3 regions of the Bacillus cereus group sp. Bce041 genome follow, and region 3 is predicted to be linked to each of the others. Evidence: riboswitches for the same ligand, from Rfam matches in the RefSeq annotation. Region 3 holds a riboswitch; each other region holds the start of a gene.

Region 1 (7,355 bases), on a different contig from region 3:
TTGGAAATAATGGTAATAATAAAGCCTACGGTAATGTACGAGATAAACAAAGTAATAAAAAATATAAGGTTAATATTGATTGGGTAGAGAATCAAGGGTGGAAACCAGCATCTGTACAAGTGGTAAAATAAATAATAGAAATGTAATTATATGTTTAAAAGGAAAGTAGTATTAGGCACTCATGGAGCTGTAATGACTTTGATGTTGTATGAACTTAGCTTGATAGCGATGGGGTACCGCCAACAAGACTCGAATTTTGCACGCTAAGCAAAAAAAAACAATAAGCTGTCCACATGGACAGCTTATTTACATAATTCTTGTTATTGGAAGTCGTTTTGAAATTCTATATGTTTACTTTTTTCTTGTTCTTACGAATAAACCACAACACCACAGTTAAAAATAATAAAAAACTCAGTAAAAAGAGCGGTATTTTTTGAATAAAGAAAAATCCTTTCCAAAAATCTAACCTAGTACTATCAGGACAATTTGTTGCCATCCCACCTATAAAAAAAGACAACGGAATAGTAAGTATATTTATCCCTAAACCGATCATTACGAATGATAGATTTTTACTCCAGATTTTTGGTAATGCAGCCATAATAAATAAAACTAATGCAGTACCAATTATAAGAAACAGTACTCCAAAATAAAATGCAAAATATAAAATAATTCCCATAATCCCCCTCCAAGACTTTAATTGTACCATCAATAAGGGCAATTTTGGATGAATATGATATTCGTATATAGTTAACATAACGTCCCATTATCGATAGCAAATAATTTCATAGAATCCTTGTATGTACAGGGGATCTTGTTTTTTGGTCTATGTATCTCTTATATAGGATTTTATACATCATTGATGTAGCGGGGATATGAGGGAGCCTCGCTTTTCTTTTTTTACATAAAATTTTGTATGAAAACAGTTGAGTTATAATGCTTTATGCTGAAAAATAAAAACTTTTCTTTGAATTTGAAAAGAAGGTGTTACCTTGTCAAGTGTTGAAGAAAATGAGATAGCAACTGTTGCTACAGATAGTGTAGCGGATACAGAACACGAACTTCATCACATGAGGGTCATCCGAAATCGGTACTTGAGTTAATCGTCAGCTGAGATCTTTGGAATTGAACTGACGGGTAACTTTAACAAAATAAGGAGTACAATTAAACAGCCTAAAATATGCAAGTTTTTATGCGAAACTGCTTGCGTATTTTGGCTATTTTTGCATTCGTAAAAGTGCTATAAGTAAACAGCATTTTTAAATTGCCAAATACCCCCATGAGATCAATGGGACTTATATTCCACTTCTTTATCAGAATGATATTAAGAAGTGGAAATAGTATAAGTACCCAAAAAACGATAATAAAAACTGTATTCATCAGTTTCTACTCCTTATGTGAATCATAAAGTTATTATCCCGTTTATTGTGGGCTGACTAAAGTTTCACTTTATCTCTCCGTCTCAAAAAACTCAATCCACTCTCCATCAGGGCCAGCGAAGAATATGTAACGTGTTCCATCTGGTAATGTTTCGATTTCTTCTCCTAGTAAAAAGGTTACGCCGTGTTTTTGTATTCTTTCAATTTCATCCTCTAATGAATCTACCTTAAAGCAAATGTGATGTACTTTTCCTTCTGCCGGAAGAGAAGAGTTATAACCTTCAATGAGTTCGAGTATCGTTTCCTTCGATTCTTCCACACCTAAAAAAGCGAGTTTTAAGTCTGGGTTCGGGTGCCCCATACGTTTAAGGAGCTGTAAGCCGACTACTTCTTCATAAAATGAGATAGATGCTTCTAAGTTTGCAACCATAAGTCCAACGTGTTCTATTCTTCTAACTGGCATGTAGATTCCTTCTTTCTGAAAATTATATACAATATATTATTGAAAATTAAGAAAATAAGCAAGATAAAAACCTTACAAATTTTAGCGTGTTATATGGTATAGTGAGAAAGTATGTTTGGGGAGAAGGAAGGAGATTATACGATGAATACAACTACTCAAACTCCTTCATTATCGGAAACGATGAAAGAGTGGCATTATGCATTAGCATATGAAATTAAACATTGGAAAACGATAGGTGGTAGTAAAATTTCTATCATGAATGGTCGTTTTTTATATACAGATTATGAAAGTACAGTGTACGTATTTCAGCTTATTTCGGAAGTAAGCTTACCTGAAGGTTCACCGATTCGAATTGAGTTCGATGGTGAGGAAGCGACAGGAGAAGTATTATCTGTACATGGATTAGAAATAGAACTGAAATTAAATGATTATATACAAGGTGAAATAAGAGAAGCGGTTTTATACAGTGAACCGTGGCAACTTTTAGAGCAACTGCAAGAGCGATTGAAAGAAGCACGTAAAGATAAGCTGAAACGTAATCGTATAAAGCGTCTTGTTGATGGGACGAGCAGCCCGAAACATATTGAGAAGATGAAAAATCCAAAAAATGAACTGGCATATCGCGCGTTTTATAATCCGACAACGTACGTATGGGGACCGCCGGGAACAGGGAAGTCTTACAATTTATCACGTATTATTTCGGCTCATTATCAAAAAGGAAAATCGGTACTTGTGTTAGCTCATAGTAATGCGGCAGTAGACGTATTAATGAGTGAAGTAACGAAGCAAATTGAGAAGAAAAAGAAATGGACGCCTGGCGAAATTGTTCGTTACGGTTATAGTCAACATGAACATATACGAAATCATGAAACGTTACTTGCATCTAAGTTAGTTGAAACGACGAACGGATCATGGGGTGAGGAAAGACTCTACTTGGAAGAAACACGCCAAGAGCTTCGTGAAAAAATCTTATCGTATAAGGCAACGTCCTCTGATAAGAAGCGTATGCAGGAGATTGAAAGTGATCTTCGAAAGCAAAGGGCTAAAATTAAAGAAGTAGAAAAAGAATATATTGAAAATGCGAAAGTAATCGGCGTAACTTTATCGAAATGTGCCATTGATGCGCTAATTTATGAGCGTACATTTGATTTAGTTGTCGTAGATGAGGTGAGTATGGCGTTCGTTCCGCAAATTGCATTAGCTGCTTCACTTGGAAAACGTATCGTCGTTTGCGGTGACTTTTTACAGTTACCTCCAATTGCTATGGCAAATCATGAACTGGTTCGCAAATGGCTTGGGGAAGATATGTTTTACCATGCTGGGATTGTTGAGTCTGTTAATAAATCAGAAGCACACCCAAACCTATTTATGTTGCAGGAACAAAGACGTATGCATGCGGATATATCGAAGTTTACGAATTCGTTTATTTATAAAAATAGAGTATACGATCATCCGTCTGTTTCAGAGCGTAAAGAACTTGCGCAATTGCAGCCGTTTGCAAATGAAGCGAGTGTTTTATTTGATACGAGCCAAATGGGAGCTTTTTCGTTAAAAGATGCTGCTTCTGGTTCACGTTTTAACATTATGTCTGGTTTAGTAGCAATGCAAATGATGTTAATCGGATTGTTAGACGGTGTTCAATCAATTGGTATTGTGACACCTTACAGGGCGCAGTCACGCTTTTTATCGACGTGTATTAGAGAAATGTTGCAGAGAACGAAATATCAAAACATACCAGTTTTAGCGGCGACAGTTCATAAGTTCCAAGGTTCTGAAAGAGATATGATGATTTTTGATACGGTGGATAGTTATCCGCAAGAACGACCTGGCGTATTATTCTTTGATCACAAAAACCATCGCCTCGTCAATGTAGCAGTGACAAGGGCGAGAGGGAAGTTCATTCAATTATCAGATTGCCATTATATGCGTAAAAACCTTTCGAGAAAACAAGCGTTATCACAATTAACAGCTCATATAGAACGTCACGGAGATGTGTATGATCGCACGACATCAAGACAATTGTGGGAACGAAAAATATCGAAACGTTTACGCTGGTTTATGGAAATGAATCTTGAGGAAACGAAAGGGCTATTAAAAGATATTTTAGCAGCAAAACGAAAAATTATTATTTCACTTCCAAGTACAAAACAAGTGGATAAGCGAGTATGGCAAGCGTTAATGCGTACAAATGCGCAAATAACAGTGTATAGTGACGGACCAGTTCCACTGAAAAATGTAAAGTTACAAAGACAAAATAAAGCATTCCCGTTCCTAGTAATCGATGATGAAATCTTCTGGGCAGGCGCACCGCTTACATCTCAAATGATGTTTGAAGGTAGTACGGAATTTCCGTACGTATGTGCAAGACTGCAAGCACCTGAGACAATTGGTGTATTAAAAGGATTTTTAGATATTCGGTAAATTCGGATAGGAATTCCTTGACTTTTACTTGGAATGAACTTAGAATAAAAAATAATTTAATATAATTTTATGAAAATTCTTATCGCGAGAGGTGGAGGGACTGGCCCTATGATACCTCGGCAGCGGATTCGTTATGAATACTGTGCCAATTCCAGCAAGGTAACTTGAAAGATAAGAAAGAAGCTCATTTTGACTGTATATACAAAAGCCTCTTTCTATCTTTTAGAAAGAGGCTTTTTTACGTGAAAATAAAAGGAGGAAGAAAAATGGGAGCGACAGGAGTAGCGTCACAAAGAAAAACAATTGAAGAGAGTATCGAAAGAAATAAGGAAAAGTACATAGAAACAAGTCATGATATTCATGCGAATCCGGAGATTGGAAACCAAGAGTTTTACGCATCAAGAACGTTAAGTTTATTACTAGGTAGTGCAGGGTTTCAGTTGCAGCACAATATAGCTGGACATGAAACGGGATTTATCGCGCGAAAAAGCTCTGGAAAACAAGGACCAGCAATCGCATTTTTAGCTGAGTATGACGCTTTACCAGGACTTGGCCATGCGTGTGGTCACAATTTAATTGGCACAATTAGCGTTGCAGCAGCAATTGCATTATCAGAAACACTTGAAGAAATTGGCGGAGAAGTTGTCGTGTTTGGTACGCCAGCAGAAGAAGGCGGGCCAAATGGTAGCGCGAAATCAAGTTATGTAAAGGCAGGTTTATTTAAAGACATTGATGCGGCGCTTATGATTCATCCGAGCGGAAAAACAGCGACAACGAGTCCTTCACTAGCAGTCGATCCACTTGATTTTCATTTTTACGGAAAAACAGCTCACGCTGCAGCTTCGCCAGAAGAAGGGATTAACGCATTAGATGCGGTTATTCAGCTCTATAACGGTATTAATGCACTTCGCCAACAACTTCCGTCAGACGTGAGAATTCATGGCGTCATTACAGAAGGAGGAAAAGCACCTAACATTATTCCTGACTATGCCGCGGCTAGGTTCTTCATCCGTGCAGCAACGCGAAAAAGATGCGCGGAAGTAACAGAAAAAGTAAGAAACATTGCTGAGGGAGCAGCGTTAGCAACAGGTGCGAAAGTAAAAATCCATCAATTCCAAAATGAAATCGATGAATTACTCGTAACAAAAACATATAACGATATTGTAGCGGAAGAACTAGAACTATTAGGTGAAGATGTAAATCGTAAAGAAAGAGTAGGAATCGGTTCAACCGACGCAGGAAACGTAAGTCAAGTCGTACCGACAATTCATCCGTACATTAAAATCGGACCAGATGATTTAATTGCACATACGAATGAATTTAGAGAAGCAGCACGTTCAGAACTTGGAGATAAAGCATTAATTACATCGGCAAAAGCATTAGCAAATACGGCGTATCGATTAATTACGGAAGAAGGGTTGTTAGAGAAGGTGAAGGAGGAGTTTAGAGAGGCGCAGAGGAATCAAGGGTAAGGGGATTAAGGTACTTTTTTCGAATAGCAATCTAAATAATAAGTAGAGATATAAAAAAGAACATTGAAAATCAATGTTCTTTTTTTGTTACTAATCATTAATTTTGTTGGATTTTCTCATAAAGGAAAAGCTTTTACTGTTAGCGGAGGATAATACGTATCCTTTATTAGAATGACAATTTCTCCTCAAACTCACTCTTTAAAACAATTAAAGGAGATGACAAGCCAAATTGCATTAAAGAGTCTAAAAATGTAGCGAGAGAATCCATCGAATCGCTCATGACCTTCATCATATAATTAAACTCCCCACTAATTCGATATAAATCTGTTACTTCAGGAGCGGCATTACAAAATTGAATAAAATCAGAGCATTGGCTCGTTTTAAACATGATGAATGCTTGAATGTTTTTATTAATTTTTGCAGGCTCAAATTTCGTTCGATAAGCCGCTATAACTCCTTGATCTTCAAGTTTATTAATACGCTCTTTTACAGCAGGTTGCGTCATGGATATAATTCGTCCTATTTCTGAAACGGAAATTCTCGCATTTTCATACAACAAGTTCATAATTTTATGATCGATTTCATCCAGTTTTACTGCATTTTGCATTGGGGTATCTCCCTTGATTTATTTTCTAAAGTAAATTGTGATTTATAACTATAATATCATAAGTAAAGGAACTAAATTACCTATAAATTTATATTTAAAATGATTGGGGTTTACATGAAAATATAAGTATAGATTTTTATTAAACGGAAATTTAGGAAGGATGGAAAAAATGAAGAATCTTGATGGGAAAGTAGCGATAGTAACAGGGGCGAGTCGCGGTATTGGTCGGGCGATTGCGATGAGATTGGCAAAAGACGGTGCATTAGTAGCGATTCACTACGGCCGAAATAAGGCAGCTGCAGATGAAACAATTAGTGAGATTGAATCTAATGGAGGAAAAGCATTCTTAATTGAAGCTGATCTCAATTCAGTTGATGGTGTCAAAAAGTTAGTAGAACAATTGAAGAATGAATTACAAATAAGAGTTGGTGCATCAGAGATTGATATTTTAGTAAACAATGCAGGGATAGGTACACAAGGAACGATTGAAAATACGACAGAAGAAGTTTTTGATGAAATTATGGCCGTAAATATTAAAGCACCATTCTTCTTAATTCAGCAAACATTACCGTTACTACGAGCAGAGGGGCGCGTTATTAACATTTCATCAGCTGAAGTAAGACTTGGTTTTACAGGGTCTATTGCATACGGTTTAAGTAAAGGTGCATTAAATACGATGACACTTCCTCTAGCTAAACATCTCGGAGAAAGAGGTATAACAGTGAATACAATTATGCCTGGATATACGAAGACAGATATTAATGCAAAATTGCTAGATGATCCGGAAATACGAAGTTTTGCTACGAATTCATCTGTGTTCGGGCGAATAGGGCAAGTTGAAGATATTGCAGATGCAGTAGCATTCCTTGCTTCTTCTGATAGCCGCTGGGTAACTGGGCAGATTTTAGATGTTTCTGGAGGGTTTTGCTTATAGGGGCACTACTCCATACTCATCAAGCTAATCAAGTAAATTACTAGTTATGAAACGATCCTTGTTTCATAACTAGTAATCTATA
Region 2 (7,355 bases), on a different contig from region 3:
TAAAATTGATTCCTCTTCATTCGCCTCTACTACAACTTCACCCCAAGGATCCACAATTAAAGAATGACCTGCAAACACATTATTCGGATCCTTCCCTGCTCTATTACACGCAACAACATAACACTGATTTTCAACTGCTCTTGCTTGCAATAGCAAACGCCAATGTGCTAAACGAACTAATGGCCATTCAGCTACAACAAATAATACTTTTGCCCCTTTAGCAGTATGAACACGCATCCACTCTGGAAAACGAATATCATAACAAATTGTTCCAGCGCATTCAACATCATCTAGCTTAAATTCGCCCGTACCATTACCAGCTATTAAATATTTATGTTCATCCATAAGCTGAAATAAATGTACTTTACTATATTCGTTGACTAACTGTCCTTCATTATTTACAACATACATCGTATTTGTAACGCCTTGCTCTGTTTGCTTTGCTATGGACCCACCAACAATATGTACATCATATCGCTTCGCCCATTCTATTAACTTTTCTTTCATTTCCACTCCATCCCTATCTGCAATTTCAGAAAGTCTCGTTAAATCATATCCTGTTGTCCATAGTTCTGGTAAGACGATAACATCTGGCCTTTCCTTCATAGCTTCACTTATTTTATTTTTAGCATTCTCAATATTTTTTTCTACATCTCCAAAAACAATATCCATTTGAATACATGCGACTTTCATTTTTTCAGCCCCATTCTTATTTTTCTCTTTACAAAATACTGGAAAGATTATATCATTTGTCACTAGAATTGTAACAACTTTCAAAAGAGGTGGAAAGTATGAAATTATTTCAACCTTCTGAGATAGTAACATCATTGCCAACACAATTTTTCGCTTCACTTGTTGCAAAAGTTAACAAAGTCGTTGCAGCTGGTCACGATGTTATTAATCTAGGTCAAGGTAATCCAGATCAACCAACACCGCAGCATATCGTAAAAGCTTTACAAGATGCTGCCGAAAAGACCATTCATCATAAATATCCGCCATTTCGCGGACATGAAAGCTTAAAGGAAGCCGTGGCTACATTCTATAAACGTGAATATGGCGTCGAATTAAACCCAAAAACTGAAGTTGCTATTTTATTTGGTGGGAAGGCTGGACTAGTAGAATTACCGATTTGTTTTACAAATCCTGGTGATACGATTCTCGTTCCGGATCCAGGTTATCCAGATTATTTATCCGGGGTTGCTTTAGCAAAAGCACACTTTGAAAGAATGCCACTTATTGCAGAAAATAACTTTTTACCAGATTATACGAACATTGATGACTCTATTGCAGAGCGTGCAAAATTAATGTTTTTAAACTATCCAAATAATCCTACCGGTGCTACTGCATCAAAAGATTTTTTTGATGAAACCATTCACTTTGCTAATAAACATAATATATTAGTTGTTCACGATTTTGCTTATGGCGCTATCGGATTTGATGGTCAAAAACCTGTTAGTTTCTTGCAAGCAGATGGTGCGAAAGATATAGGAATTGAAATTTACACATTATCAAAAACTTTCAATATGGCTGGCTGGCGCATCGCTTTTGCTGTAGGGAATGAAAGTGTGATTGAAACAATTAACCTATTACAAGATCATATGTATGTTAGTATATTCGGTGCAGTTCAAGATGCTGCTCGAGAAGCGCTATTAAGTTCACAGTCTTGTGTAATAGACCTTGTAAATAGTTACGAATCTCGAAGAAACGCTCTTATTTCAGCCTGTCACTCAATTGGTTGGAATGTAGACATTCCAACAGGATCATTCTTTGCATGGCTTCCCGTTCCAAAAGGATATACCTCTGAGCAATTTTCTAATATTTTACTAGAAAAAGCACATGTCGCAGTTGCTCCTGGTGTTGGATTTGGTGAGCATGGCGAAGGGTATGTCCGTGTTGGTCTCTTACATACAGAAGATAGATTACGAGAAGCCATTAATCGAATTGATAAATTAAATTTTTTCAAAAAGTAATTGACAACACGAAAAATATCTGACAAAATTCAGTTATCTTAAAAATTTAAACATTTCTAAATACTTCTTATCAAGAGCAGGTGGAGGGACGAGCCCGACGAAACCCGGCAACCGATCTACAATTGTAGACACGGTGCTAATTCTCGCAGCATTATGCTGACAGATAAGGAGCTGGTTGTAAAAAAACCTCTCCTTAGCTGAGAGGTTTTTTTATTTAACTAGGAGGTTATAACAATGAGCGGAATAATAGCGACGTATTTGATCCATGACGGTTCACATAACTTAGAAAAAAAAGCTGAGCAAATTGCACTTGGTTTAACAATTGGCTCTTGGACTCATTTGCCACACTTATTACAAGAACAATTAAAACAGCATAAAGGCAATGTCATTCATGTTGAGGAATTAGCTGAACATGAACATACCAATTCGTATTTACGTAAAAAAGTAAAACGCGGAATTATTAAAATCGAATATCCGTTATTAAACTTCAGTCCAGATTTACCAGCAATTTTAACGACTACATTTGGAAAACTATCCCTTGATGGCGAAGTAAAATTAATTGACTTAACTTTTTCAGACGAGTTAAAAAAACATTTTCCTGGTCCAAAATTCGGGATAGATGGTATTCGAAACCTTTTACAAGTGCATGATCGTCCCCTTTTAATGAGTATTTTTAAAGGAATGATTGGACGAAATATTGGGTATTTAAAAACGCAATTACGCGATCAAGCAATTGGTGGTGTAGATATAGTAAAAGATGATGAAATATTATTTGAAAATGCATTAACACCACTTACGAAACGCATTGTATCTGGAAAAGAAGTTTTACAATCCGTATATGAAACATACGGACATAAAACGTTATATGCCGTAAATTTAACAGGACGAACTTTTGATTTAAAAGAAAATGCTAAACGTGCAGTGCAAGCTGGAGCTGATATTCTATTATTTAACGTATTTGCTTACGGACTAGATGTACTACAATCACTTGCAGAAGATGATGAAATCCCAGTTCCTATTATGGCACATCCTGCTGTAAGTGGTGCTTATTCAGCATCCAAGTTATATGGAGTTTCATCTCCATTATTACTTGGAAAGCTACTACGTTATGCTGGGGCTGACTTTTCATTATTCCCATCTCCATACGGAAGTGTTGCGCTAGAAAAAGAGGAGGCTCTTGCTATCTCAAAATATTTAACTGAAGACGATGCATCTTTCAAGAAGAGCTTTTCTGTTCCGTCTGCTGGTATTCATCCTGGTTTCGTTCCCTTTATTGTACGAGATTTCGGTAAAGATGTTGTTATTAATGCTGGCGGCGGGATACACGGACATCCAAATGGAGCGCAAGGCGGCGGTAAAGCTTTCCGTACTGCAATTGATGCTACTTTGCAAAATAAACCACTCCATGAAGTAGACGACATAAATTTGCATAGTGCACTACAAATATGGGGAAATCCCTCTTATGAGGTGAAATTATGAGTATTCAAGTATTTTGTGATTTCGATGGCACGATTACAAATAATGATAACATTATGTCCATTATGGAAAAATTCGCACCACCAGAAGCCGAAGAAGTAAAGAATAAAATTTTATCACAAGAACTATCCATTCAAGAAGGTGTTTCTCAATTATTTCAATTAATACCTACTAATCTGCACGATGATATTATTCAATTTTTAATAGAAACTGCTGAAATCCGTAGTGGTTTTCATGAGTTTATACAATTCGTAAAGGAAAATAACATTTCTTTTTACGTGATATCAGGTGGAATGGATTTCTTCGTCTATCCACTCTTACAAGGAATCATTCCAAAAGAGCAAATTTATTGTAATGAAACAGACTTTTCAGCAGAGTTTATTACAGTTAAATGGCCTCATTCTTGTGATGATCATTGTCAAAATCATTGCGGATTATGTAAATCATCATTAATCCGTAAATTAAGTGATACAGATGACTTTCATATTGTAATTGGAGATTCTATTACTGATTTACAAGCCGCGAAACAAGCTGATAAAGTATTCGCTCGCGATTTTCTTATTACAAAGTGTGAAGAAAATCATATTGCTTATACACCGTTTGAAACATTTCAAGATGTGCAAGCTGAATTAAAACTTTTGTTGGAGGTGAAGGCATGAAACAACTTTTTCGTCAATGGTATGACTTAAGCGAGATAAAACAAGAGTTAACAACACGAAATTGGTTCCCAGCAACAAGTGGTAATATTTCTATAAAGGTTAGTCATGAACCACTTACTTTTCTTATTACGGCAAGCGGTAAAGATAAAACAAAAACCACTCCAGATGATTTTCTATTAGTAGATCATGTAGGAGTTCCCGTTTTAGAGACTGAATTACGCCCTTCAGCAGAAACAATATTGCATACACACATTTATAACAATACGAATGCCGGTTGCGTACTTCATGTTCATACAACCGATAATAATGTCATCACAAATTTATATAGTGATGCAGTCACCCTTCAAAATCAAGAAATTATTAAAGCTCTCGATATTTGGGAAGAAGGTGCAACCATTCACATTCCTATTATCGAAAACCATGCCCATATCCCAACACTTGGAGAAAACTTCCGAAAGCATATACAAGGAGATTCGGGTGCAGTATTAATCCGTAACCACGGTATTACCGTATGGGGCCGAGATAGCTTTGATGCAAAGAAGAGATTAGAAGCTTATGAGTTTTTATTCCAATTTCATATAAAACTATTATCAATTCAAGGAGGCGTTTCTAATGGCGCAAATTCGTATTCATGAAGTAAATACTCGTATTGAAAATGAAGTGGAAGTATCTAAATTTCTACAAGAGGAAGGCGTTTTATATGAGAAATGGAATATTTCTAAACTTCCTACTCATTTAAATGAAAATTATTCGTTAACGGATGAAAACAAAGCTGAAATATTAGCTATTTTTTCAAAAGAAATCGCTGATGTTTCAGCACGTCGAGGTTATAAAGCACATGATGTAATCTCACTTTCAAGTAGCACACCTAACCTTGACGAATTATTAATTAATTTCCAAAAGGAACACCATCATACAGATGACGAAGTTCGCTTTATCGTCAGTGGTCACGGCATTTTCGCTATTGAAGGTAAAGATGGGAAATTCTTTGATGTTGAACTTGAGCCAGGCGATTTAATATCTGTTCCTGAAAATGCAAGACATTATTTTACCTTGCAAGATGATCGCCAAGTTGTAGCTATTCGTATTTTTGTGACAACTGAAGGCTGGGTTCCAATCTATTAAGGTAGTTAGTTGAATAAAAGGACTTGGACCCCCTTTTCCAAACTTTTATTCACTCTACATATATACATCCTCCTATGGAACAGGCTTATTTCATTTTGAAATAAGTCTGATTTTTTATTTACTTGAAAGTACCATTTCATCACAAATTTACACCTTAATTTTTCAAGTGCATTTTTCGAACATTTTTTGAACATTTATTGAATTTTTTCTGAAAATTCTGTTTTATATGTGATATACTACAATTAACTTAGAAGGAAAATAATATCGCAAACAGAGGGGGATAATCATGAGCTTACTTATCGCACTTATACTTGGAGTTACATGTGGAGCATTTCCTGTTATTTTAGGAGCTATTATGGAAGAGTTAGAAATTGGTGTTTTAGGATTTGTCGCATCTTGTGTAAGCGCTTTATTATTTGGTTTATTCGGCGCTATTCCTGTTTCAATTCTGTGTGCTTTTTATATAATACGCCATGCTCGTACAAAACAATTTGGTCCTAATCACATCGCACAAATTATCCCGTTCCCGGTTGAACGATGCCGACGCGCTTCTAACTTATAATTATAAAAATTAAAGATGACTAAATAAATAAAAGTCCTCAAATGAGGACTTTTATTTATTTTCTTCTAGAAATTGAAACAATTCTTGTAGATGTAGGGCATCTTCACCATAGCTAACAGATACATGAAATATACCATCAATCTCAGCTTGCATATAAAGATCCACTCCATCACGATCATATTTCAATGCCAAATAAAACTCCATTTCTTCTAACATCTTTTTTGAGGTTCGAATTACATAATGTCCCTTCTCATCTCTTCCATATTCAAATTCTGGTTCAAAATCATATTTTTGTTTAAAAGCTTCTTTTTGTTTTTCATTAATTTGCATACAAGTAGCTCGCTGTACAGTATCAATCATCTCATCAAACTTTTGAAGGTCCACCTCGTTTACCCCCTTATATATTTTTTATATAGTACTTGTGTTCCACTATTTTCTTCGCCATCCTTAATTAACTCTTCATACAATTCTTTCGCCAAACTTAAGCCTGGGACTGGTAATTGTAATTTTTCTGCTTCCTCTAAAGCAATTTTCATATCTTTCATAAAATGCTTTACATAAAATCCTGGCTCAAAGTCTCCTTTTAACATTCGAGGAGCTAAATTACTTAATGACCAGCTACCTGCCGCCCCTGTTGAAATACTCTCTAACACTTTATCTGGATTCAGTCCAGCCTTCTTCGCGTAAGCAACAGCTTCACATACTCCAATCATATTGGAAGCAATCGCAATTTGATTGCACATTTTTGTATGTTGTCCACTCCCAGCTGGTCCTTGTAATTGAATGTTTGTTCCTAACTTTTCAAGTAAAGGTAAGCATCTATCATATATTTCTTTCTCCCCACCTACCATAATTGCGAGTTTTGCTTCTTTCGCACCAACATCTCCTCCTGAGACAGGTGCATCTAACGTATATATATTTTTGCTTTTTGCAACTTCATTAATCCGTTTTGCTAAAGTAGGTGTAGATGTCGTAAAGTCAATTGCTATCATACCTTCTTTTGCATGTTCTATAATTCCTTCTATACCAAAATACACTTCTTCTACATCATGTGGATATCCAACCATTGTCATTACAATATCAACTTGCTTTACTAACTCTTTTGGCGTATTACACCAATTTGCACCATCTTGCACTAAAGAATCTGTTTTTGCTTTCGTTCTATTATATACATATACTTTGTGACCATCTTGCATTAAGTGATAAACCATACTTTTTCCCATTACGCCAATACCAATGAAACCTATTGATAAAGTTTTATGTTCCATTTTCTCATCCCCTTTGTTCTAATAAATCATTTACCATCTTTCGGAACTCTTTATTAAAGTCATCATCCATACTATTTTTCACATTTGAAAATAAAATAACAAAAGTTCCTTTTTCTTTATTAAAATTATTGAAAGTGTTCCAACCAGATAATACACCATGATTATGAAAATAATCTGGATATATATAAAAACTAAATGCATATTTCCGTTCTGCTGAAGGTGAAAACATTGCTTGTATACTTTGTTCAGAAAGAAGTTTTCCATTTATAATTGCTTCGTCTAATTTCTTCATATC
Region 3 (7,355 bases):
ATGCAAATCCAGATATAAAAACGTTCCTCTCCCAAAACATTGATGTTGCGAAACATTTAATTGAAGGAAAGATTGAAACCGCATTACGTAAGGCAGAAGATCTCGAAGTTGGTGAAGGATCTGTCGTACATGTTAACGGTAAACGAGCAGGTGCTTATAAAGACAAAGAAGGAAAATTACATATCGTCGATACAACTTGTACACATCTCGGCTGTGAAGTTGAATGGAATAATGGTGATTGTACTTGGGATTGCCCTTGCCACGGTTCTCGTTTTTCTATTGAGGGGGACGTTATTGAAGGCCCAGCAGATCAACCGTTAAAACGAGTTGATAATGAGTAAACTAATAAAGAAGTTCAACAAAATTACTGTTGAACTTCTTTATTTGTTATAAACCCTTTTCAGATAAAATTCGACACAAGGAGGAAAATATTAACATTAAATAAAATAATATATTCATCTACAAATTAAAAGGGGTGAATATTATGCAACCTTCAGCTCCACCTCATCTAGAATCTACAGAAACTATCTTTCCAAGCTCTATTACAAAACTTGTTGTTTTTATTTGTTGGCTAGCCATTTTAGCTGATGGATATGATTTAGGTATTTACGGTGCCGTTCTACCAAAGCTCCTAGAAGACAAAAGCTGGGCGCTATCACCAGCGCATGCTGGTACAATTGCAAGCTATGCTTTATTTGGGATGTTTATTGGAGCTATTCTAGTTGGAACGATTACAGATCTAATTGGGCGTAAATGGACGCTTATATGCTGTTTAGCACTTTTTTCTATCACAATGGGTTTAGCGGCTATCGCTCCTTCTCCTGAGTTATTTGGATTATCTCGATTTATAGGAGGAATCGGATTAGGCGGTGTTATCCCAACAGCTTCAGCACTTACTGTTGAATATTCACCCAAAAAAAGGCAATCTTTTATTTATGCTCTTATGTTTACTAGCTATCCTTTAGGTATCGTGTTAGGTGCTATTTTGTCCATGCTTATGTTAGAAGATTTCGGATGGAGAATTATGTTTGGTATCGGAATGATTCCACTACTCCTCATTCCTTTCATTATTCGCTATTTACCCGAGTCCATTCAATTTTTATTATCACGTAATCGCCAAGAAGAAGTGAACCAAATTCTTAATCGTTTTCAAATTGAATTTCATGTAAAAGATAAAACTCATCAAGACCCATCTATTATACGAAAGAAAAATGGATTTTTTACTTTATTCTCAAAAGAATACATAAAAGCAACGCTACTTTTTTGGATCACTTATATAATGGGAATGTTTTTAATATATGGTTTAAACACTTGGTTACCACAGATGATGCGCCAGGCAGGATATCCTCTTGGGTCTAGTCTGTCATTTCTACTTATGCTAAATATTACCGCAGCTATCGGCGCATTATTCGCTGGAGCAATTGCTGATCGTATAGGAGCAAAAATTGTTATTAGCATCTCTTATCTTATGGCAGCCATATGTATCGGACTATTAACAATCAAACCATCTGTTACAATCATTTATCTTTTAATTGGCCTTGCTGGTTTTGGATCAGTCGGTATTACTCAAATATTAAATGCATATGTAACACAATACTTCCCATCACATATCCGAGCTACCTCCTTAGGCTGGGGACTGGGGCTTGGCCGAGTTGGTGCAATTGCTGGCCCAATTCTCGTCGGTATTATTATGACAATGCAATATGACTTAGCATGGAATTTTTACTTATTCTCCTTTGCAGGTCTTATCGCAGCTATATCTGTTTTCTTCATTCCTACAAAATAAAAAGAGCACAAACTTACTTGTGCTCTTTTTCATATGCTTCAAACAACATATCTCGAAACAATGTATTTAAACTCTCAATATCGATTCCTGATCCCTTTTCAATTCCTTTTACATATTGCTGATAGTAATGAATTTGTTCTTCTAAAAATTGATTTAGCACCTTAATTTTCAATCCAACATCTAATTCAGTACCTGCTTTTTTCTTTATTAACAACTTTTCAATTTCATCTAATACGCTACGTTCTAATGATAATTCTGTAATTAATCGGTCAAACTCTACAGGAGGTAAAGTCGTTTTCTCTTCTAGCCACTTACAAGCTAAAATGGGACGTAATACATAAAAGTACTTTTTCAGCTTTACATTCTCACCTTGCAAAAATTCACGATAATTTTTCGACGCCATATGTAAATAATGATATATCGTTGCTTTTGGATCAAAATTCTTCTCACTCATCTGTTGAAGTAGTTCTGGAAAATTAGAGTTTTTCGAATAAAAAATTGGTGATCGAATCCACTCAAGTAAAGCAGGATTCGACTTCGCGAATAGTTGCAACGCCTTTTTAATATCCCAACCACTTATATCTAAATCATCACTAATTGGATATTCAATTACATCTCGTTTGTCATGAATTGATAAATACCATTCTACCGGATGTATATAAACAAACCTAACATCATAATCGCTATCTTTCGATGGAACCCCCCAAGCACGACTCCCTGATTCCACCGCAAATAAAATTTTTACATCATTCTCTTTTTCAATTCTTTCTAACTCCAACTCGATTTTCTCTCTCATTTCATAACATCTCCATTTTTTGATTATTTCCCTGGAAATTCGACAATACACTATTAATTTTACTACATACTAAAAAAACTGTCAGAAATTACTGACAGCCTAATGAAACGTCTATTGTTGCTTTTCAATTACAGTAGCAGCAATTCGTTCAAACTCTTTTTGAATCTCCTCTTTATATGCATCTACTATTGAAAAATCCATAGCAGCAATATAAATTCGTTCTAATTTATCACGAATCGATTTTGCTTTCGCTAAGAAAGACATCGCCTCATTCATTTTTGCTTTATATTGAATGGAAACATCACGAATTTCCTTCGCATATTTCTCATCCGTCCCTGGCGTAACAATAAGGGCATACATATCAATAATTTCATCACCCTCGCGACTTGGAAAATATTCATGTGGTGCGGTGCTATCAAAAATTGCAAAACCTAATTCTCTTACGATAACCATATCAAGACTATTCGGGTCAAATCCGCAATGATATACTTCAACTTCAAACCCTTTTTCTTCAGCTGCCTTAGCTAACTTTTTGAGCATCGTTGATTTTCCAGAGCCTGGGCGCCCTTTTATAAAATAACGATGTGGTAACCCTTCTGTTAAATTAGGAACAAAATCAACTGCTCCTTTCGGTGTAGCAGCTCCTAAAAAACGATGTTTTACAAGCGATTGTCTCCCGCTTTTATCTGCAAATAATTTCTGGATTAGCTGATTGGTTAGTTCATTTGCTTTATTAAAATCTATATTATCAATATATATCTTCTCCCACTCATCATGTATAACCAATGCCTCTTTAAAACGTGCGTAAGCAGACTGAAAAGCTTTGCTTGCTTCTGAAACAAATCTTTCAATTTCTAACTTCTGCTTTCTTAGTTTATCTGAGTCCCAAGCAATTCCTAAATTTATATACTCTTCAACAACTCCTGGCATTTTTGGCTCAATAACATGCGGCGATGTCCCATCAACAATTCCTACTTTTAATTGTGGGATAATTACACCATCAACCGATTTATTATCAGAAGAACAATGTAAAAATTCAATATCATATCCTTTTTCAATCCATTCACGACCTATTGCCTTTATTAAAGAAGATTTTCCCGTTCCTGGGCCACCCTTTAAGATAAATAATCTGTCTAATCCTTTTAAATTCTCTTCGTATAAATTGTGAAATCCCCTAGCTGTATTACCACCAGCATAATAATTTAATACATTTCCTGTCACTGCACTCACTCCTTCGCAGCATTCTATTTACATAAGCTACAATATGCGAGCAGCTTTATTTGGGTGAATACCTATTTTGTATTGCACGCAAAAAGGAAATGAATTACAATTTAAATATCGGAAAATTCCGATTTTAAAAACTGAATACTTCTTTATCAAGAGAGGCAGAGGGACCGGCCCTTTGAAGCCCAGCAACCTCAGTTTATACAAACTGAATAGGTGCTAATTCCTGCAAAATGCAATGCATTTTGGAAGATAAAACTCAACTAGCATGTAAAGCTCATCTTTCTTGATACTGAAGGATGAGCTTTTTATTATTTGAAAAACATATATTGGAGGTATGTAAAATGAAAGTAATTGATTTATCACAAACATTTGAAAATAATATGTCTCAATTTCCTGGAACACCTAAAATACAACTAGAAGCTGTTACAAGTGTTGAAGAATCAGGATATCAAGTTACAGATTTTCATTCTGTCGTTCATGTTGGCACGCATTGTGATGCTCCTGCGCATTTTATTTCAGGCGCAACGACCATCGATCAATTACCGCTGGATCAATTTGTAGGTGAAGCTGTTCTTATAGATGTAACACATATTCAAGAGCGAAAATTACCTAAGACAGTATTGCATAATACTGACATAAAAGAAGGTGATATTGTTATTTTTCATTCTAATCTATCCACAAAATGGAATACAGAAGCTTATGAGAAGGAAGCATTTTATCTTTCTGAAGAATTAGCTAAAGAACTAGTGCGATTAAAAGTAAAATCTATCGGTTTAGATTTCATTTCTCCTGATGAAGTCACAACAGAAACATCACCGATTCATCACATATTACTAGGGAATGATATTTACTTAATTGAAAACTTAACAAATCTAGATGCTATCGAAGCAAAACGTTTCTTTTTCTCAGCAGCACCTTTAAAAATTAAAAATAGTGACGGTGCTTTCGCAAGAGCATTTGCTGTTATTTTTTAAACACAGCCTATAAAAAAAGCAAAGGCCACTACTGGTCTTTGCTTCTATATTTTCTATTTAAATTAAGAAAGAATTGTTCCACACGAGGACGCACCCAAGCTAAACAATCTATCTCTTTCTTCTTTGTGCAAGCTATCTCTTCTCCATCTACCATTTCAACAAGTTCTAGTTCTAACAGTTGCCTCGTGAATGCTAACATATTCACTTCTTCGGATGGATACTCTTCTTTTAATTTATCCTCAATTTCCCCCAATAAAAAACCGTCACGCATCATTGCCAATGCATCAATCCAAAGTGGCGGCATTTCATATTTTTCTCCTGTAATTGTATCTTTTACAATATAATTCTTTTGCTCTTTTCGAAATTGAATCGTGTGTAAACATACAGTCGAATTTAATGTTAATTCCATCATACCACCTCTTTCATAATATCTGCATAGAAAAAAGGATGCGTGTGCACCCCTTCTTATCTTTTCATAACACTACTGAACCGCTACATGAGCAATCAATCTCATGTCGATATTTTCCTCCATTATAAACGAAGTATTTTATAAAAAAAACCCTTCTTGAAACATTTTATAAAATGTTTATATTTACACAACAAGAACACTTTTCTGAAAAATCTTTTCTCCCAATACATTAAAAGGTCGGCAAAAAAATTTCTACTTTCGTTCCTACTCCTACACTACTTTGGATCGTGATACTCCCTTGATGTTCCTTAATAATTTTATATGTAATCATTAATCCAAGTCCTGTACCAGTCTCCTTTGTTGTGTAAAACGCCTTGCCGATTTTTTCTAACTTCTCATTCTCTATACCAAATCCTTGGTCTTCAACAGAAATACACAAATGTCCTTGCGTTTTTTGATATACACGGATATGAATTTCCCCACCCTCTGGCATTGATTCTATTCCATTTTTAATGATATTTAATAACACTTGTTTTAATTGCTTATCATCACCGTTTATAGCCGGTAAATTCCCATCTACTTGTAAATGACATTTAACTCTATATTGCGTTGCATAACTTTCCATTAGATGCACAACATATAGAAGGATGTCTCGTATATTACACCTTTCATAATTTGTTGGCTTTGGTTTTCCTAACAACATCAATTCACTAACAAATCCATTGACTCTTTCAATTTCTTGTAGCATAATGTCGTAGCTCATCGTATCAGTTGGATTTCTTTCTTTTTGCATTTGCGTAAACCCTTTTAACGCTGTTAGCGGATTTCGAATTTCATGGGCAATTGTTGTAGACATAGTCCCAATCACAGCTAAATTTTCCGTCTCTTTCATATTGTTCATCATTTCAACCACTGTTCTTACATAAGATTGAAATCGTTTTAATAAAGAATGTGAAATAATGAAATAGAATATACATAAAACAAGTGGAATTACCACTTTTAAATCTTGTAATAGCAATGTGAAAAATACGTACTTTCCAATTACACTAAAGGACACTAAATAAAAGTATTTTCTATTCACGAAAACTGGGGCAAATAAAATTAATAACATTTCTACCATACTACCATGTTCAAAAGGTCTATCCGTTCGCAAATAAATCATTAAATTATTCACAAGATTGATAAACATGTACCCAAATAAAAATAAATATTTTACAGAATATACATACCCTCTTTTTTGAAGATATATAGAAATAGGAAATAATGCTATTACAAATATAGGCACACCTATCCCAAGACTACCTTCTGGCCAACCTACCGCTGTTCCACTAATATTCATAGCAGGATATACAAAATAATATATAGCGTCATATAAAAAGAATATAATATAAAATAATAATATAAATACCTTTAAGGCTCTTCTTTCTTCATAAATCAAGCTCTTGTATTTATTCATATAAAAACTCCCCTTGATCGATACAAAAAACTTTCATTGTTATCTCCTTAAAGTATAAGTATGAAATTGCTTTCAGGGCAATATTTAACCTTATAATAATGAAAGGAAGGAGATCTCTCCTTCCTTTTGGTAACAACTTACATCCATCTTACCCTGTCATGTAACAATCCATCCGTAAAATTATTATGCCCTATTACAAAATCCTTCATATATAAATTTAAATACTCACCGTACTTACTTTCTGTATTTAATAACAACTCCTCAACGTAATAAGCACCTTGTTCAAATTGATCTAAAAGTAAACTGGACAAGCCCGCATAAATCCCGCACCCTACTTGAAAATACGTTGCATTCGTTTTATATTTACGAAAAACTTGGCTACTATTCATCACATTATACATATATGTCTCACTATTTTCATAAACGAGTAACACACCGACCAAGTCCTCTCCAGCAACCTCTTCTTCCGCTGGATTAAACACTTTACGATTCCAGTTCCATAAATCTTCTACTTGATCTAAGTTCTGTCTAATTATATTTGTTGTATACTCATTAATTCGGTAAAGAAAACCAACTTCCATATTAAAGTTTTTCCCTAAAATTAATACTTCCTCATGTGGCATTAAACAACCATAGAATTCTTTTTCTCCTAACTTCACTTTATACTCTGAAGCATATACATCTTCATAAAAGTAAAGAGGACGATG

The links. A riboswitch is a leader RNA that binds a small molecule or an ion and turns the genes downstream of it on or off. The one in region 3 is predicted to bind S-adenosylmethionine.
Region 1: it holds a riboswitch for S-adenosylmethionine, as region 3 does, so the genes downstream of both, ACUN13_RS18100 (M20 family metallopeptidase) here and ACUN13_RS21640 (cyclase family protein) in region 3, are expected to answer to the same signal.
Region 2: it holds a riboswitch for S-adenosylmethionine, as region 3 does, so the genes downstream of both, mtnW (2,3-diketo-5-methylthiopentyl-1-phosphate enolase) here and ACUN13_RS21640 (cyclase family protein) in region 3, are expected to answer to the same signal.

What each region holds. Positions count from the first base shown of each region.
Region 1 covers NZ_JBQXON010000005.1:252,084-259,438, reverse strand. The annotation lists gene ACUN13_RS18120 (YrrS family protein) at 1-131, shown strand, start outside; gene ACUN13_RS18115 (hypothetical protein) at 344-676, opposite strand; gene ACUN13_RS18110 (VOC family protein) at 1,447-1,839, opposite strand; gene ACUN13_RS18105 (AAA domain-containing protein) at 1,951-4,260, shown strand; SAM riboswitch class I at 4,337-4,438, shown strand; gene ACUN13_RS18100 (M20 family metallopeptidase) at 4,527-5,732, shown strand; gene ACUN13_RS18095 (Lrp/AsnC family transcriptional regulator) at 5,899-6,339, opposite strand; gene ACUN13_RS18090 (SDR family oxidoreductase) at 6,509-7,273, shown strand.
Region 2 covers NZ_JBQXON010000001.1:327,632-334,986, forward strand. The annotation lists gene ACUN13_RS01610 (carbon-nitrogen family hydrolase) at 1-777, opposite strand, end outside; gene ACUN13_RS01615 (pyridoxal phosphate-dependent aminotransferase) at 792-1,970, shown strand; SAM riboswitch class I at 2,035-2,140, shown strand; gene mtnW (2,3-diketo-5-methylthiopentyl-1-phosphate enolase) at 2,205-3,449, shown strand; gene ACUN13_RS01625 (2-hydroxy-3-keto-5-methylthiopentenyl-1-phosphate phosphatase) at 3,446-4,105, shown strand; gene ACUN13_RS01630 (methylthioribulose 1-phosphate dehydratase) at 4,102-4,740, shown strand; gene ACUN13_RS01635 (1,2-dihydroxy-3-keto-5-methylthiopentene dioxygenase) at 4,718-5,230, shown strand; gene ACUN13_RS01640 (hypothetical protein) at 5,517-5,792, shown strand; gene ACUN13_RS01645 (DUF3909 family protein) at 5,844-6,176, opposite strand; gene ACUN13_RS01650 (NAD(P)-dependent oxidoreductase) at 6,182-7,060, opposite strand; gene ACUN13_RS01655 (serine hydrolase) at 7,065-7,355, opposite strand, start outside.
Region 3 covers NZ_JBQXON010000007.1:131,734-139,088, forward strand. The annotation lists gene ACUN13_RS21620 (FAD-dependent oxidoreductase) at 1-341, shown strand, start outside; gene ACUN13_RS21625 (MFS transporter) at 485-1,786, shown strand; gene ACUN13_RS21630 (nucleotidyltransferase domain-containing protein) at 1,800-2,582, opposite strand; gene ACUN13_RS21635 (PRK06851 family protein) at 2,694-3,803, opposite strand; SAM riboswitch class I at 3,953-4,065, shown strand; gene ACUN13_RS21640 (cyclase family protein) at 4,151-4,783, shown strand; gene ACUN13_RS21645 (hypothetical protein) at 4,812-5,192, opposite strand; gene ACUN13_RS21650 (ATP-binding protein) at 5,422-6,648, opposite strand; gene ACUN13_RS21655 (hypothetical protein) at 6,786-7,355, opposite strand, start outside.